One region of the Micromonospora sp. CMU55-4 genome, then DNA from elsewhere that is predicted to be linked to it. Evidence: riboswitches for the same ligand, from Rfam matches in the RefSeq annotation. Region 1 holds a riboswitch; each other region holds the start of a gene.
The links. A riboswitch is a leader RNA that binds a small molecule or an ion and turns the genes downstream of it on or off. The one in region 1 is predicted to bind cyclic di-AMP.
Positions count from the first base shown of each region.

Region 2: linked by a shared signal. The riboswitch ahead of HA073_RS12335 (C39 family peptidase) and the one ahead of HA073_RS04555 (hypothetical protein) in region 1 are both predicted to bind cyclic di-AMP.
Region 3: linked by a shared signal. The riboswitch ahead of HA073_RS27775 (transglycosylase family protein) and the one ahead of HA073_RS04555 (hypothetical protein) in region 1 are both predicted to bind cyclic di-AMP.

Region 1 covers NZ_JAAOLH010000002.1:281,764-287,422, forward strand. Annotated here, with positions in the region: gene HA073_RS04550 (carbonic anhydrase) at 1-263, shown strand, start outside; gene HA073_RS04555 (hypothetical protein) at 325-1,350, opposite strand; cyclic di-AMP (ydaO/yuaA leader) riboswitch at 1,354-1,485, opposite strand; gene HA073_RS04560 (YibE/F family protein) at 1,640-2,923, opposite strand; gene HA073_RS04565 (SHOCT domain-containing protein) at 3,088-3,297, opposite strand; gene HA073_RS04570 (metal-sensitive transcriptional regulator) at 3,423-3,722, opposite strand; gene HA073_RS04575 (heavy-metal-associated domain-containing protein) at 3,803-4,009, shown strand; gene HA073_RS04580 (hypothetical protein) at 4,045-5,001, shown strand; gene HA073_RS04585 (cation-translocating P-type ATPase) at 5,019-5,659, shown strand, end outside.
Region 2 covers NZ_JAAOLH010000005.1:316,080-321,738, forward strand. Annotated here, with positions in the region: gene HA073_RS12320 (bifunctional cytidylyltransferase/SDR family oxidoreductase) at 1-521, shown strand, start outside; gene HA073_RS12325 (CDP-glycerol glycerophosphotransferase family protein) at 541-2,217, shown strand; gene HA073_RS12330 (alpha/beta fold hydrolase) at 2,226-2,972, opposite strand; gene HA073_RS12335 (C39 family peptidase) at 3,218-4,051, opposite strand; cyclic di-AMP (ydaO/yuaA leader) riboswitch at 4,257-4,397, opposite strand; gene HA073_RS12340 (hypothetical protein) at 4,698-5,462, opposite strand; gene HA073_RS12345 (hypothetical protein) at 5,602-5,659, opposite strand, start outside.
Region 3 covers NZ_JAAOLH010000021.1:80,639-86,297, forward strand. Annotated here, with positions in the region: gene HA073_RS27760 (transglycosylase domain-containing protein) at 1-43, shown strand, start outside; gene HA073_RS27765 (M4 family metallopeptidase) at 448-2,511, shown strand; gene HA073_RS27770 (YbaB/EbfC family nucleoid-associated protein) at 2,646-3,095, opposite strand; gene HA073_RS27775 (transglycosylase family protein) at 3,279-3,923, opposite strand; cyclic di-AMP (ydaO/yuaA leader) riboswitch at 3,922-4,067, opposite strand; gene HA073_RS27780 (LLM class flavin-dependent oxidoreductase) at 4,240-5,659, shown strand, end outside.

The DNA of each region.
Region 1 (5,659 bases):
CGGTCTCGCCCAGCCTGCTGCGCGCCGCCCGGCAGGGCATCGACGACCTCGACGGCATCATCGACGTCCACATCGCGCAGACCGTGGAGACGCTGCTGGCCCGGTCCTCCGTGCTGGCCGAGCGGGTCGCGGCGGGCCGGTGCACGGTGGCGGGGATGTCGTACCGGCTCTCCGGCGGCGAGGTGCGGACAGTGGCGCAGGTCCCGGCGTCACTGCCCGCTCCCTCGTCGCCGGCGGACGCGGACGCGGCGCTGGCCGGCTGACCGGAGCGCCGGACGACGAAGGGGCCGCCCACGGGGGCGGCCCCTTCTTGCTGCGTCCAGGTCAGAGCATCGACATGTGGACGTGGTCGGTGTGGTTCGACGGCCCGCTGTACGACCTCCAGCCGGTGGCCGGGAACCAGATCTGCCGGTTCCAGATCACGTAGTAGATGCCCAGCCGGTCGGCGTTGCGGATGAGGAAGGCGGCCACGTCGTTGCCGTACTTGCGGGTGTCGTTGTTGTGCCAGGGTGAGAAGCCGCTGTTCTGCAGCGACCAGTCGCACGCCTTGCCCTTGGGGTGCTCCCACGGCCCGCCCGGCCGGTAACAGCCCACGAAGCGCGTGTAGCCGGCGCGCCGGACCTCCTTGTAGGCGTGCAGCGTCCGCGGCGTGATGCAGCCCGAGGTGGTCGGGTCGTTCTCGCTGCACGACTCGGCCTTCCAGCCGCCGTCGGCGGTGCGGCCGGGGCCGATCTTGGCGACCGGTGAGGTGGCGTCGACCAGGCCGCCGGTGAAGCCGAGGCCGCCGACGAGCTTGAGGGCGCGTTCGGCCTGCACCTTCTCGCGCTCCATCGCGTTCTTCTGCTTCTCCTGCTCGCGCACCTCGGCGTCGAGCGCGATCTTGGCCGTCTCGGCGCGGTTCTTGACCGCGTTGATGGCGGCCAGGCGCTGCGCGTTGAGGAGGTTCAGCTCGTCCAGGGCGTTGACGCGGCGGACGAACGAGTCGGGCGAGTTGCTCTCCAGCAGCATCGCCATCGCGCCCATCCGGCCGGTCCGGTAGGACTGGGCGGCGAGCTGGTTGACCTGCGGGCTGAGCGCCTCGAGTTCGGCCTGTGCCGCCTGTACCTCGGCGGCCAGCCGCCGCTGGCGGTCCTGCGACTTGGCCAGCTTCGCCTTCGCCTGGAGGAAGTTCCGGTTGGCGCTGTCGATCGCCTCGGTGATGAGCGGTGGTTCGCCGTCCTCCTCGTGCCCGGACGGCTTCGGGGCCGCCGCGGCGGGGGCCGCCGTCGCCGAGTTCGGCCCGGCCAGCACTGCCAGCGAGGCCAGCACGGCCACCAGGGGTGTCAGCCAGCGGCGCAGGGGTGGCGTCACAGTGTTCCCTTCCGTCGGCCGCCGACCGGGTTAGCTGACGGGTTCGGGACGGAAGTGGCCCCTACCGCTCGCGCGGATTCACCCCATGTACCTGGTTCCCCGGCTCGCCCGCAGGCGATTGGGCGGCGGCACCGCTGGCGCCGGTGCGCGCCTTCGGCGGTGACCGGCAGCGAGGTTACCCGACAGCACTCCTGCGGATCTACGTCCGGAAGCCGACCAATAGCGAGATTTCGCCGTGGCGCACCGTGACCAGCGTCGCGTTTGAAATCGATGGTCACCGTGCGGAGTGTCACCATGTCGCCTCCGTACTCTTTCCGCCGCCGAGCGCCTCCAGCGCGTCGTCGCGTCCGGCCGGCGGACGGGGCGGCGGGGGTACGGGCGACGCCGGCTCCGGACCGGGCGCGCGCCGTCCGGCGGTGGTCACGATCGCGGCCAGTGCGGTCGTCAGCGGTACGGCGGCGATCAGGCCGAGCGTGGCCACCGCGCTGCGGACGATCTCCTGGGCGAGGAACTCGCTGGTGAGGATCTGGCTCACCGGGCGGGAGTCGGCGACCAGCAGGAGCAGCAGCGGCAGCGACGCGCCCGCGTACGCCAGCACGATGGTGTTGACGGTGGACGCGATGTGGGCCCGGCCGACGCGGGTCGCCGCCCGGTAGAGCTGCCGCCGGGACAGCCCCGGGTTGGCGTGCGCGAGTTCGGTGACGGTGGCCGCCTGGGTGACGGTGACGTCGTCCAGCACGCCCAGCGAGCCGATGATGATGCCCGCCAGCAGCAGTCCGTGCAGGTCCACGTCGCCCTGGAACATGGACAGGGTGGTGGCGTCCTCGCTGCCGAAGCCGGTCAGGTGGGTGGCGGACGTGGCGAGCAGGCCGAGCACGCCGGTGATCACGAGGCTGCCGAGCGTGCCGAGCACCGCCACCGACGTCTGCGCGGTGATCCCGTGCGTCAGGTAGAGCACCACGAACATGATCAACGCGGCGCCCACGATCGCCACCAGCAGCGGCGGCTGGCCGCCACCGATGCCGGGCAGCACGAAGCCGAGCAGGATGGCGAAGCTGGCCGCCAGGCCGCCGAGCGCGGCGAGCCCGCGCCAGCGGCCGAACGCCACGATCGCGGCGGCGAAGAGCACCAGCAGCCAGATCAGCGGTGTGCCGCGCTGGTGCTCGGCGATGTTGTAGGACTTCATCGAAGGGTCGGCCGGGTCGATCAGCTCGACCAGGACGATCTTGTCGCCGACCTCGACCCGGGGCGCGCCCGGTCCGGCCGGGAGCGGCGTCTCGACCTGCCGTCCCGCGTCCGGGCCCTGCTCGGCGGCGACGGTCGCGGTGCCGCAGGGGCCGCCCGCGCCCTCCGGGGCCTCCGGCGTCGGCGGGCAGGGTTCGGTGACCACCCGGGTCACGGTGCCGTGGTAGCGGGGGACGTCCGCGCCGCCGACCGGCTCCCGGTCCTGCCGGGGCCAGAGCACCAGCGCGGCGATCACGGTGAGCGCGAACAGCGGCACCACCACGGCGACGAGCAGCCGCCGTACGCCCGGTGGCGTGGGCGGTGCGGGGCGGGTGTGGTCGGCACCCAAGGCGTCTCTCCCAACGGTCGCGGCGACGCCTGGTCCGCCGGACCGGTCTGGTCACCGGGCCGGCGCGGACGTGTCGACCACGTCCGGGTCGTCGCCCCGACATGGTAGGCAGCCCGGCTGGGTGCTCCCGGACACCGTGACCGGTGACGCGCGCCCCGCGCGGGTCAGGCCAGTCCGGCCCGGCGTCGCCGGTACTCGTCCTCGTCGATCTCGCCGCGGGCGTACCGCTCGTCGAGGATGCGCCGGGCCGCCGTCGGCCCGGACCGCTGCGGGCCGGTCCACCGCACGGCCAGCCAGAGGAGCCCTGCCAGCACCGCCAGCACCGCCAGGGACCAGATCCACATCCAGCCCATCATCGGGCTCTGCCACATCATCGGGCCGCCCTCCGTCCGTCACTGCGGGTCCGCCGGGGCCGGCCTGCCCGCCACTTCGACGGTACGGCCGCACGGGCGCGTCGGCGCGGGTCGATGTGCCCTGCTCGGAGGGGCGGAGGTCCCGTTCAGCCGCGCTTCATCAGGCGGCCGACGGCGGCCATCATCTCGGTCGCCATCTCGTCGGCCCGGCCCTCGGCGGCGCCCTCGTGCATGCAGTGCCGCGCGTGCCCGTCGAGCAGGCCGAGGCCGACCTTGTCCAGCGCCGCCTGGATGGCCGAGATCTGGGTCAGCACGTCGATGCAGTAACGGTCGTCCTCGACCATCTTCTCGATGCCACGGACCTGACCCTCGATCCGGCGGAGCCGGGCGAGGAGCTGGTCCTTGCTGGCGGTGTAGCCCCGGGTCGGGCTGGACGGAGCGGTCATGAGAACGAGGATAGCGTACCCCTCGGGGGTATGCTAACGTTCCGGCTGTACCCCCAGGGGGTATGAGATCGGAGGGCGACATGGAGAGCACCTACCAGGTGAGCGGTATGACCTGCGGCCACTGCGTCAACTCGGTGAGCACCGAGCTGAGCGCGCTTCCGGGCGTCACCGGCGTCCAGGTCGACCTGGCCACCGGCCGGGTCACCGTCACCAGTCAGAACCCGCTGGACACGGACACCGTCCGCGCGGCGGTCGACGAGGCCGGCTACGACCTCGTCGGTGCGTGACGGGTCCACGGGACCCGCAGAACCGAGGAGAAACCATGAACACGGCGACGAAGCTCAGCGGCTTCGCGCTCGGCCTCGTGGCGGTCTTCGGCGCGGCGTACGGGATCGGCAACCTGGCCGATCCCGTCGCCCCGGCCGCCGAGACCCGCCACGACGACAGCGGCAGCGACCACGGGACCGGCGACACCGGTCACGGTGACGAGAACGGCGCCGACGCGCACCTGCCCGGCGGGCTGCTCGTCTCCGAAGGCGGCTACACGCTCCAGCCCGCCACCGCGCCGGCCGGGCAGTTCGCCTTCCGGATCACCGGCCCGGACGGCACGCCGGTCACCCGCTTCGAGGTGGCCCACGACAAGCGCATGCACCTGATCGTCGCGCGCCGGGACCTGTCCGGCTTCCGGCACGTCCACCCGGAGATGGCCGGCGACGGCACCTGGCGGGTCGCCTCCCCGCTCGACGGCCCCGGGGTGTGGCGGGCGTTCGCCGACTTCACGCCCGAAGGCGGCGAGCCGTTGACCCTCGGCCTGGACGTCACGGTCCCCGGCGAGCTGGCCGCCCGGCCGCTGCCGGCGCCGGTGACCAGCACCACCGTCGACGGCTACACAGTCACGCTGACCGGCACGCCGGAGCCGGGCCGGACCAGCCGGCTCACGCTCTCCGTCAGCCGCGACGGGAGACCGGTCACCGACCTTCAGCCCTACCTCGGCGCGTACGGGCACCTGGTGGCGCTGCGGCAGGGCGACCTGGCGTACCTGCACGTGCACCCGGAGGGCACACCCGGCGACGGGCGCACCCCCGCCGGTCCGGCGATCACGTTCGCCGCCGAGGTGCCCTCGGCCGGGGCGTACCGTCTCTACCTGGACTTCCGGCACGGCGACGCGGTGCACACCGCCGAATTCACCGTCCTGGCCGGCGACCCGACCGCGCCGGTATCCACCACCGCACCGACCCCGGACGCCGGACACGGCACGCCGGGGCACGGGCACAGTTGAGCGCCGGAGGTGCCGCGATGACTGCCACGGGAAAGACGCTGCCCACCGCGCCGAACCTGATCGAACTGGCGATCGGCGGGATGACCTGTGCGTCCTGTGCCGCCCGGATCGAGAAGAAGCTCAACCGGATGGACGGCGTCGAGGCGACAGTGAACTACGCCACCGAGAAGGCCACCGTCCGGTACGCCGACGACATCGCGCCGGCCGACCTGATCGCCACCGTCGAGAAGACCGGCTACACCGCCGTGGTGCCGCCCCCGCCCGAGCAGGCGGCCGCAGCGGCCGGGGAGCCGGCGGACGAGCTGCGCGTCGCGCGTACCCGGCTCTGGGTCTCCGCCGTGCTCACGCTGCCGGTGATCGTGCTCGCCATGGTCCCGGCCTGGCAGTTCGACTACTGGCAGTGGGCCTCGCTCACGCTGGCCGCCCCCGTGGTGGTCTGGGGCGGGCTGCCGTTCCACCGCGCCGCGCTGGTCAACCTGCGGCACGGCGCGGCGACCATGGACACGCTCGTCTCGCTGGGCACGCTCGCCGCGTTCGGCTGGTCGCTCTGGGCGCTGTTCCTCGGCGACGCCGGCATGCCCGGGATGAAGCACCCGTTCAGCCTCGACATCACCCGGGGCGACGGCGCCGGCAACATCTACCTGGAGGCCGCCGCCGG
Region 2 (5,659 bases), on a different contig from region 1:
GGATCGACCACGTGGTGGTCACCGCCGGCATCCTGGAGAAGGGCGCGCTCGCCGAGATGGACTCCGAGACGATGGACCGTCTCCTGCACGTCAACTTCGTCGGCCCGGTCACCATCGCGCGCCAGTCGCTGCCGTACCTGCAGCAGACCAAGGGCCAGCTGCTGCTCTACACGTCCAGCTCGTACACCCGGGGCCGGGCCCGCTACGCGCTCTACTCGGCCACCAAGGCCGCGCTGGTCAACCTCACCCAGGCGCTCGCCGACGAGTGGGCCGAGTTCGGCGTACGGGTCAACTGCGTCAACCCGGAGCGCACCGCCACCCCGATGCGGACGCGGGCGTTCGGCGAGGAGCCGGAGCACACGCTGCTCTCCTCCGAGGCGGTCGCGCAGGCGTCCCTGGACGTGCTGATCTCCGAACTGACCGGCCAGGTGGTCGACGTGCGCCGGTCCCCCGGCGAGCAGGTCGCCGCCGTACCGGCGCAGCCCGGCGCCGACCGGTCCGAGCTGTCCACCGGCGCCTGAGACCGACGGGACGTGCCAGATGCGTGGTGACCTGGTCCGTAAGTTGCTCGCCCGAGTACTGACCACCGGGCTGGCGGTGCTGGCCTTCCTCGTCGTGGCGCTCACCGGCGCCACCGGCTGGGGCCTGGCCCTGGCCGTCGCGGCGCTCGCCGCCACCGCCTGGGAACGCCGGGTCCGGCCGTCCGCCGACGGTCTCGCCGAGACGGTGCTCGTCGCCGCCGGCATCCTCGTCGGCTACGCCCGGCGCCTCGACGACGGCTTCGACCCGGCCCTCGCGGCCACCGCGCTGGTCCTGCTCGGCCTGGTGCTGCTGGTCGGCCCGCTGCGGCAGGCCGGCGCGCTGGAGATCCGGGCGGCGAACCTTCCGGTACGCACGTGGACGCCGCTGGTAGCCGCCCGGCTCGGTGACGCGCTGCTGGTGCTGCTCGCCGTGGTGGCGTTCGCCGCCGCGCTGGCCCTGCCCGCCTTTACGGCGCTCGCCGCCGCGCTGCTCGTCGGCGCCGGCTGCGGGGCGGTCGCGCTCGACCTCGCCCGGCGCCGGTTCCGGCCGCCCGCCGGCGGGGGCCCGGTCGGCCGCGCGCTGCGCCGCCACCAGCCCGAGTTCGTGCTGCACTTCTCCGCGCCGCCCGGCTCCGAGTACCAGGTCACCATGTGGCTGCCGTACCTGGAACGGATCGGCCGCCCGTTCATGGTGGTGCTGCGCGAGCCGGAGCTCCTGCCGGCCGTCGCCGCCGCCACCCGCGCCCCGGTGGTCCTCTGCCCCACCCTGAAGGCGCTCGACGAGGCGCTGGTGCCCAGCCTGCGCGTCGCCTTCTACGTCAACCACGGCGCGAAGAACGCCCACCTGATCCGGTTCAACCAGCTCACCCACGTGCAGCTGCACCACGGCGACAGCGACAAGGCCCCGAGCGCCAACCCGGTCTCGGCCATCTTCGACAAGATCTTCGTGGCCGGGCAGGCCGCGATCGACAGGTACGCCCGCGCCGGCGTGGAGATCCCCGCCGACAAGTTCGTCGTGGTCGGCCGGCCCCAGGTCGAAGCCATCGAGGTACGCCGGGAGCCGGTCGCCGCGTCGGCGCACCCGACGGTCCTCTACACCCCGACGTGGACCGGGCACCACGCCGACGCCAACTACTGCTCGCTGCCGGTGGCCGAGACGCTGATCCGCCGGCTGATCGACCGCGGGGCGGCGGTGATCCTGCGCGCCCACCCGTACACCGACAAGAACCCGGCCTCGGCCCGCCAGCTCGCCCGGCTCACCGAGCTGCTCGCCGCCGACCGGGCCAAGACCGGCCGCCCGCACCTGTTCGGCGCCGCCGCGGCCCGCGAGCTGACGCTCACCGAGTGCGTCAACCGCGCCGACGCGCTGGTCTCCGACGTCTCCGGCGTCATCTCCGACTGGCTCTACTCCGGCAAGCCGTACGCGGTCACCGACACCGGCGCCGACGGCGAACACTTCGTCGAGCGGTTCCCGCTCGCGGCGTCCGGCTACGTGCTGCGGCGCGACATGTCCAACGTGGACCAGGTGATCACCGACCTGCTCGACGCCGACCCGAAGGCCGCGCAGCGCTGGGCGGCGCGCACCCGCTACCTGGGCGACTTCCCCGCCGACGCCTACGCCGAGGCGTTCCTCGCCGCCGCCCGCCGCGAGCTGGAGGCCGACTGGGCGGTCCCGGCGCAGCGCGCCGTCGTGTAGGCCCCGCTCTACAGGTACGCGTCGAGCAGGGCGAGCACGGCGGCCGGGTCCTCGACGTGCGCGTTGTGGCCCAGGCCGGGCAGGGTGGCCACCGGCACGCCCAGCTCCTTGAGCTGCGCGTCGCTCACCATCGGGTCCTGCTCGCCGCGGGCCAGCAGCACCGGCACGCCGGTCGCGGCCAGCAGGGCGGGCAGCCGAGGCTCGCCGACCGCGAACGCGGCCGGGTCCATCGCCAGCCGCCAGCGGCCGTCGACCCGCCGCAGCCCCGCCTCCACCACCGGGTGGTCCGGGGCGAACAGCCCGGCCAGCCCCGAGACGCGCAGGTAGCGGCGGGCCGCCTCGTCCCGGGTGGCGAACCAGGTGACCGGCCGGGCGGCCAGTTCGCTCGCCTTCGCCAGCTCGGCCGGGGACCAGACCGCCTTGATGCCGAGCCCCACCACCGCGTCCACCGGAAGAGCCCGCTGCCGGGCCGCGAGCGCCAGCGCCACCACCCCGCCGAGCGAGTGCCCGAGCAGCACCAGCCGGTCGTGCGGGCCCAGCCGGAGCGGACCGAGCCCGTCCGCGACGCGCTGGGCCAGGGCGTCGAACGAGTAGCCGTCGAGCGGCGGCGACCAGCCGTGGCCGGCCAGGTCGGGGGCGAGCCAGCGCCCGGGCCAGCGGCGCTCCAGCAGCGGCGCCCAGGGCAGCCACACCTCGCCGGTGGCGCCCATGCCGTGCAGGAGAATCAGGTGCCGGTTCCCCGTCGCATCGCCCATTGGCGCAGTCTGCCACCGCCCGCCCCGGACACGCGAGACCGAACCCGCCCCGCCCAAACCGCCCGCCCTCGCCCTCGCCGCCGATCTTGGAGTTGTGGTGCCTCCCATAGCGGGGTGAGCCGGGCATACCAGGCGCCACAAGTCCAAGATCGGCGCGCCGAGAGGGCGGCGGGCGAGGGGCGGGCGGGGACGGGGAAGGCCGGCGCCCCGGGACGGGGTGCCGGCCTTCGCAGGGTGCGGGGCGGTCAGGCGGAGTAGCCGCGGCTGGCGATCCAGTGCGCCAGGTCGATCGTGGTGAGCCAGTACGACGGCAGCGACGGGTCGGCCGAGTCGGCGATCCGGACGGTCCGGCCGTCGTCCTTGTAGCCGATCACCGCGACGTAGTGGCCGCCGGGGAACGAGTGCCAGCCGCCGTTGGTGTCGGTGGCGGTGCCGGCGACGTTCGCGACGACCCCCCGGCCGTTGCTGATCGCCTCGACCACGTCGGCCTGGAGCCGGTCCATCTGGGCCGGGCTGGCCGAGCCGGGAATCATCCGGGTCCGGTACGGGTTGCCCTTGACCTGCTGGTTGAGCACGCGCGTGGTGTCCTCGGCCGAGTTGGTGCCCATCTCGGTGGTGCCGAGCGGGCCGGCGAGTGCGTCCTGGCTGCGCTCGATGCCGGTGGCGCTGAGCGCGTTGCGCACGGCGGCCGGGCCGCAGTAGTAGTAGTTGATCTGCGCCTGGTAGTCGTAGTCCAGCGTCTTGCTCGACGGCGGCTTCGGCGCGGCCTTGGTGACGTCCGGGTCCGCCGCGGCCTTCTTCGCCGACGGGGAGGCGCTGGGCGACTTGCTGGGCTCGGCGCTCGGCGACGCCGGCGGGACGACGATGCGCGCCTCGCCGCGGCTGGCGGGCTCGCCGAGCCGTGCGCCGAGTTCGGCGACCGAGGCGGTGTTCTCCTGCCGGACCGGGGCGTCCTCACCCGCGGCGAGGGCGGTGCCGGCGCCGGCGGCCAGCACGAGCGCCGCGGCCGATCCGGCGATGATCTGGTACGGGCGTTCGGTGGCGATCCGCCGCAGCTGACGCTTCAGGTGGTGCTTCACGAAATCCTCCACGGGGGGCGTGATCGGCACACGCCGGCCCGGCACGTGGAGGGGTTCACACGTGCTGGCAGGCCGGATGGGCCGGGGAACGGGTACGCCCGCGATGCCGGGCGCCCAGGGGCGGTTTGCCGGTCGCGTCAGGCGAGCGCGGGTACCGCGGAGCCGTGGAGGCGGGGGGACGATCGAGGGGTGGGCACGAGGATGGGACTCCTTCCGTGGCCGCCGACCGGGTTAGCTGACGGATTCGGGCGGGAAGTACGCCCTACCGCGGCAGTGGCCGCGGATTCACCCCGATGGTGCTCATGGTTCCCCGGTTCGTGATGACACGATTAGGCGGGTCGGCGCGGCGTCGCCTTCTGCGATCGGTTACCGCACCGGACGCGCCGACACTACCGGCGGGTACTGCCCCTGCCAAGCGCTCCCACCTGCGTAAACATGATCCCCGGTAACGGATTTCGGAACAGCCGGTTACTCACTTCACTCAATGGGACAAGCGGTGGTGACGGCGCCCGGGAGGCGAAAAGGGGACAGACGGCGAGCGCCTGACCGGCAATGGCGCGGCTCATTGGCCTGTTCTGCGCTCCACGCCCGTTTCGGCGCCGGGGGTGAGCCGGCTCACCACATTCCGGGTAACAATTCGGTCGCCTCAGCCGACCCGGGCCGGACGCCAGCGGGCGTTGCGGACGGACGCGCCGACCGGCAGGGGGATCGTCGCCACGCCGCGGGACACCGGGGCGGGCCGCACCGCCAGGGTGGCCGCGTACGCCTCGGCGGCGAGCGTACGGGCGGCCTCGGCGGCCAGTTCGGCGTCCCGCCACGCCTGCCGCTCCCGCTCGGCGGCGCTCTCCCAGCCGGCCCGGCGCCGGTCCCGTACGGCCCGGGCCAGCACGATCTCCTGCTCGGCCGGGTGCCGGCGCGGGTCCCACCCGTTGCGGCGCGCCAGCACGTCGGCGAGTTGCCGGGCGGACAGGTCGCCGCGCCAGTGCGCCGTCATGGCGGCGTGGTGCAGCCAGCGCTCCCGGGCCGCGTACTCCGCCGGGGTGCGCGGGGTGCGCGGGGCGGCCAGCGGGGCGGCCCCGGCCAGCCGGCGGGCGGCGCTGTCCGCCTCGTCGTACGCGGTCCAGGCGCGTTCCGCCTCGTCCTGCGCGGCCAGCCACCGTTCCCGGCGGCGACGGGCCGTCTGGGCGGCCCCGGCGGCGGCCACCGCCACCTCCTCGGCGTACCGGACGAGGTCGTCGCGGCGCGCGGCGTCCTGGTCCACCGGATCGGCGGCAGCCTCGGCGACGTCGTCGCGCTCGGGCCGGGCCACCAGCGCGGCGAGCAGGCCGAACGTGAGCAGCATCAGGAAGGACCAGATGGCGGCGGCCTCGGGGACCGCGGTGAGGAAGTGGTAGAGAGCGGTCTGCGACATGGTCGGCACCTCACGGGAAGAACCTGGCGGGAGACTCCGCACGGCCGGTCGGGGCGCGGCGCGAGGGCGCCGGGCCGGCGAGGGGCGGGTGCGGGATGACGTTCGGTGGGTGCGGTGACGGGCGCGGCCCGTGGGCGGATCAGCGGGCGGGCGGGGCCCGCAGGCCGACCGGCGCGGTGATCCGGCCGGCCGGGACC
Region 3 (5,659 bases), on a different contig from region 1:
GCCGCCCACGATCACGCCGACGCGGACCCGCGGCCCGCGCTGACGCACCCGGCCGCGCGGTGGCGGCCCGCGTGCGGCGGCGTCCTCGCGTCTATGTGCGCCATTCGCGCACATAGGCAACGTCCGCAATTTGCACGGGCCCCCATCCACTGTCGGCGATGTTCGCCCTGATCAGGGCCTATTGAAGATCATGGTTGCCTGGGACGACACGCGCGGCGACACGCCCGACTGCCAGCCGTTGCCCAGGTCACCCATTGCTCACGGCTCGCGCGGCGTGTGATTGTGCACCAGCGAACCGCCGACCCCCGGCGAATCGCGACGGTCGATCTGTCGACCCGGAGCCACGCCGGCAGCTCCGGTGACCGGCCGTCACCCTGCCTCGCACCACCGCGCCGCCCGTCCCCACCGGGCTCGTGCGGCGCGCCTGTAGAACAGGAGCAAACCTCCGTGAAACTCTCACCTCGCCTCGCCGCGCTCACCGGCGCGGCGGCGGCCGGCGTCATCGCCGCCGGCACCGCCGCGGCCGTGCAGGCTGCGCCACCCGGGCCCGCCGCCCCCAACCCGGCCCAGGCCCGAGCGGCCGCCGCCGACTCGACCCGCGCGCTGGTCGCGAACCGCCCCGCCTACCTCCAGGCCGGTTCCGACGACGCGTTCGTCCAGAAGCCGGTCATCTCCTCCGAGGGCACCCAGTACGTGCCGTACGAGCGCACCTACAAGGGCCTGCCCGTGGTCGGCGGCGACTTCGTGCTGGCCACCGACTCCGCCGGCAACCTCAAGTACGCCTCGGTCGCCCAGCAGCGGCCGATCGGCGCCCTCGCCACCACGCCCGCGCTGACCCAGGCCGCCGCCGCGGCCACGGCGCGCGCCCAGCTCAAGACCGTCAGCGCCGTCGAGGGCACCACGCTCGTCGTCTACACGCTCGGCGCCGCACCGGCGCTCGCCTGGGAGACCACGGTACGTGGCACCAGCGCGGACGGCCCGAGCCGGCTCACCGTCGACGTCGACGCCCGTACCGGCGCGGTCCTGCGCAAGCAGGAGCACGTGGTACGCGGCACCGGCACCGGCGCCTGGAACGGGCCCAGCCCGCTCACGCTCAACACCACCCAGTCGGGCTCCACGTACACCATGAAGGACCCGACCGTCACGAACCTGAGCTGCCAGGACGCGGCGAACAACACCACGTTCAGCGGCTCCGACGACGTGTGGGGCAACGGCACCGCCACGAACAAGGAGACCGGCTGCGTGGACGCGCTGTTCTCCGCGCAGACCGAGCACAAGATGCTCGCCCAGTGGCTGGGCCGCAACGGCGCCAACGGCAACGGCGGCTACTGGCCGATCCGGGTGGGCCTCAACGACCAGAACGCCTACTACGACGGCAGCCAGGTGCAGATCGGCAAGAACACCGCCGGCCAGTGGATCGGCTCGCTGGACGTGGTGGCGCACGAGATCGGCCACGGCATCGACGACAACACCCCCGGCGGCATCTCCGGCGGCGGCACGCAGGAGTTCGTGGCGGACACGTTCGGCGCGGCCACCGAGTGGTTCGCCAACGAGCCGTCCAGCTACGACGCGCCGGACTTCCTGGTCGGCGAAAAGATCAACCTGGTCGGCTCCGGCCCGATCCGCAACATGTACAACCCGTCGGCGCTCGGCGACCCGAACTGCTACTCGAGCAGCATCCCGTCGACCGAGGTGCACGCCGCGGCCGGGCCCGGCAACCACTGGTTCTACCTGCTGGCCAACGGCAGCAGCCCGACCAACGGGCAGCCGTCCAGCTCGACCTGCAACAGCAGCAGCGTGAGCGGCCTGGGCATCCAGAAGGCCATCAAGATCATGTACAACGCCATGCTGCTGAAGACGTCGTCCTCGTCCTACCTGAAGTACCGCGTCTGGACGTTGCAGGCGGCGAAGAACCTCTACCCGAGCAGCTGCACCGAGTTCAACGCGGTCAAGGCGGCCTGGGCGGCGGTCAGCGTGCCGGCCCAGTCGGGTGAGCCGACCTGCGCCGGCGGCACCCCGACGCCCACGCCGACCGCCACCACCACCCCGCCGTCGGGCGGCTGCTCCGGCAACAAGCTCGCCAACCCCGGCTTCGAGTCGGGCAACGTGAGCTGGACCGCCTCGTCCGGCGTCATCACCACCGACAGCGGCCAGGCCGCGCACGGCGGCTCGTACAAGGCGTGGCTGGACGGGTACGGCTCGTCGCACACCGACACGCTCAGTCAGTCGGTGACGATCCCGGCCGGATGCCGCGCGACGTTCAGCTTCTGGCTGCACATCGACAGCGCGGAGACGACCACCGGCACCGCGTACGACAAGCTCACCGTCAAGGCCGGCAGCACCACGCTGGCCACCTACTCCAACCTGAACAAGGCCACCGGCTACGTGCAGCGGTCCTTCGACATCTCGTCGCTCGCAGGCACCACGGCGACCATCTCGTTCAGCGGCGTGGAGGACAGCTCACTGCAGACGTCCTTCGTCGTCGACGACACCGCGGTCACCCTGAGCTGACCGTGGCGTAGCGCGGCCGGTCGTCGTCCTCCCGGCGGCCGGCCGCATCGTCGTGCCGGGCGGTGCCGCGTCGCGCGTGGCCGCCGCCGCGTGCCGGGGCGGCGCCGCGTCGTGCCGGGCCGTGTGCGGTCGGGTCAGGCCGGACGCCCGGCCTGGGACGCCGTGCCGCGGTCGCGGTGGATCCGCGCGGCCGCCTCGTGCATCGCGCGACCGAACAGCTCGGCCTGGTCACCCATGCTGCCGAGCCGGGCGGCGAGCGCGTCGGCGTCGGCCCGCGCCGACGCGCTGACCCGGGCGTCCAGCTCGGACAGCGCGGCGTTGGCGGCGGCGGTGACATGTCCGCAGAGGACGTCGAGGGGCTCGCCGGCCAAGTCCGGGTCGATCGTCACGGAATCCAGCCGGCCACCCTGAACGGCGACCGCGCGGACCCGGCCGTCGGCTGCGGTGCCCTCGGCGCGCAGCAGGTCGCCCGGCTCGCCGTCGGCGTGCTCCGAGGCCCGGGAGCGCATCGCGGTGAGCGCCTGCTGCGTGCGGGTCAGCAGTTCGTCGATGCTCGCGGCCGCCGAGAACGGATCGTTGGTCATTTCCGCGCTTTCTTCACGTCTGAGCCGATCATCGTGACCCTAGCAACCGGCTCCGACGAATCGCGGTCAGCGGCCGTCACGGGTGGCGTCCGGCGCCGCGAGCAGGCCGGACACCGGCGGCGCGGCGTGTCGCGGGCGGCCGGACGCCCGGCCGGGTCGAACCGGCCGGGCGTCCGGACCAGATCAGCGCAGACGCAGCCGCTGACCGGGGAAGATCAGGCCGGGGTCGTCGCCGACCACTGCCCGGTTGCGCTCGTGCAGGGCGCGCCAGCCACCGTCGACGCGCTGCGCCACGGCGATCTCCGACAGCGTGTCCCGGCGCCGGACCACGTACGTCCCGGCCGACGGCTGCGGCGCTGACGTCGTCGCGGCCCGCTCCGGCGCGGCCTTGCGCGTGGCGGCCCGCTTCGGGGCGGACTTCTTCGAGGTGGCCTTCTTCGGGGCCGCCCGCTCGGACCGGGTCGCCGCGGCGTTCGCCGAGCCGCCCTTCTTGCCGCAGACCGGCCACGCGCCGATGCCCTGGCCGCGCAACACCTTCTCCGCGACGGCGATCTGCTCGGACCGGCTGGCCAGGTCGGCGCGGGCGGCGTACTTCTGGCCGCCGTAGCCGTTCCAGGTGGCGCGGGAGAACTGGAGCCCGCCGTAGTAGCCGTTGCCGGTGTTGATCTTCCAGTTGCCGCCGGACTCGCAGCGCGCGACCGCGTCCCAGTTGACGCCCGCGCTGGCCGGTGTGGCCGGGCCGAACAGGCTCGCGGCGCCGACGGCGGCGCCGGCCAGGACCGCTCCGAGAGCGGTACGGCGGCTTCGGGCCGAGTATGCAGTTGCCATGTGGATTCCTCCACGCCGACGAGGTGAGCTGTCGGGTTCGGGCCGAGGAGCCCGGCCGCCGGTGGCGGCTTCACCCCGAGGTGACGATGCACCGTGGAACGTGTGGTTCCCCCGCTCCCGCACGAGGTTCGGTTACCGGGGCCGGCGGCGGGATTTGGCGTTTCCGGCCCGCGGTGCCCGCGAATGCGAACGAAACCGACGCTAAGGACGGTTTGCGACGATCGTCCACTTCTTGTGATGGTGTTCACCCGGCCGGGCTACCACCTGTGGAGCTACCGTGGCAGGGCCGAGCAAGATCACGGGAGGGGCGGGACGGATGACCGATCACGGACACGAGCTCACCTTCGGCGGCTTCATCACGCCCGCCGCCGGGCAGCCCGACCAGGTGGTGGCGCTGGCCACGCTCTGCGAACAGGTCGGGCTGGACCTGGTCACGTTCCAGGACCACCCGTACCAGCCGGGGTTCCTGGACACCTGGACGCTGATGTCCTACGTGGCCGCCGTCACCGAGCGCATCCGCCTGGCCGGCAACGTGCTCAACCTGCCGCTGCGCCAGCCGGTGGTGCTGGCCCGCAGCGTGGCCAGCCTGGACCTGCTCACCGGCGGCCGGGTCGAGATGGGACTCGGCGCGGGTGCGTTCTGGGACGCGATCGAGGCGACGGGCGGGCGGCGCCTGTCCCCCGGCGCGGCGGTCGAGGCCCTGGACGAGGCGATCCGGGTGATCCGCGAGGTCTGGGACACCGACCGCCGCGGCATGATCCGCGTCGACGGCGAGCACTACCGGGTGGTCGGCGCCAAGCGCGGTCCGGCGCCCGCGCATCGGGTGGGCATCTGGGTCGGCGCGTACAAGCCGCGCATGCTGCGCCTGGTCGGCCGCGCCGCGGACGGCTGGCTGCCCTCCCTGTCCTACCTGCCCAAGGGCCCCGACGAGCTGCCCGCCCTGAACGCGCTCGTGGACGAGGGCGCGCAGGCCGCCGGGCGCGACCCGGCCGAGATCCGCCGCATGCTCAACGTGACCGGCACGTTCGCGCGCTCGTCGGCCGGCTTCCTGGCCGGGCCGCCGGAGCAGTGGGTGGAGGAGCTGGCCGGGCTCACGCTGGAGCACGGCATCACCACGTTCATCCTCGGCAGCGACGAGCCGCGCGCGATCCAGATCTTCGCCCAGGAGGTCGCGCCGGCGGTCCGCGAACTCGTCGCCGCCGAGCGCACCGCACCCGGCAGCGGGGCCCGCGCGGTCGCCGACGACACGGCCGCCACCGGCGGCGCGGCCACGCTGGCGGTCACCCCCACCCCGGACCCGGGGGTACGTCTGAGCGCGCGCCGCCCCTGGGACGAGTCGACCCGGCCGACCGCCCCGCCGCCTCCGGCCGGCCAGGTCTACCCACCCCGGGGGCAGGCCGCCGGGCAGCACCTGGTGGACGTGCACGACCACCTGCGCCAGGAGCTGGCCCAGGTGCGCGACCTGCTGGAACAGGTCAAGCGGGGCGCCGTCTCGCCGGGCCGGGCGCGGGCGGCGCTCAACGAGATGACCATGCGGCAGAACAACTGGACGCTCGGGGCGTACTGCGCGGCCTACTGCACCATGGTCACCCAGCACCACGGGCTGGAGGACGCCTCGATCTTCCCGCACCTGCGCCGCTCCGAGGCCGGGCTGGCGGCCGTGCTCGACCGCCTCGAGGAGGAACACGTGGTGATCCACGGGGTGGTGGAGGGCGTCGACCGGGCGCTCGTGGAAC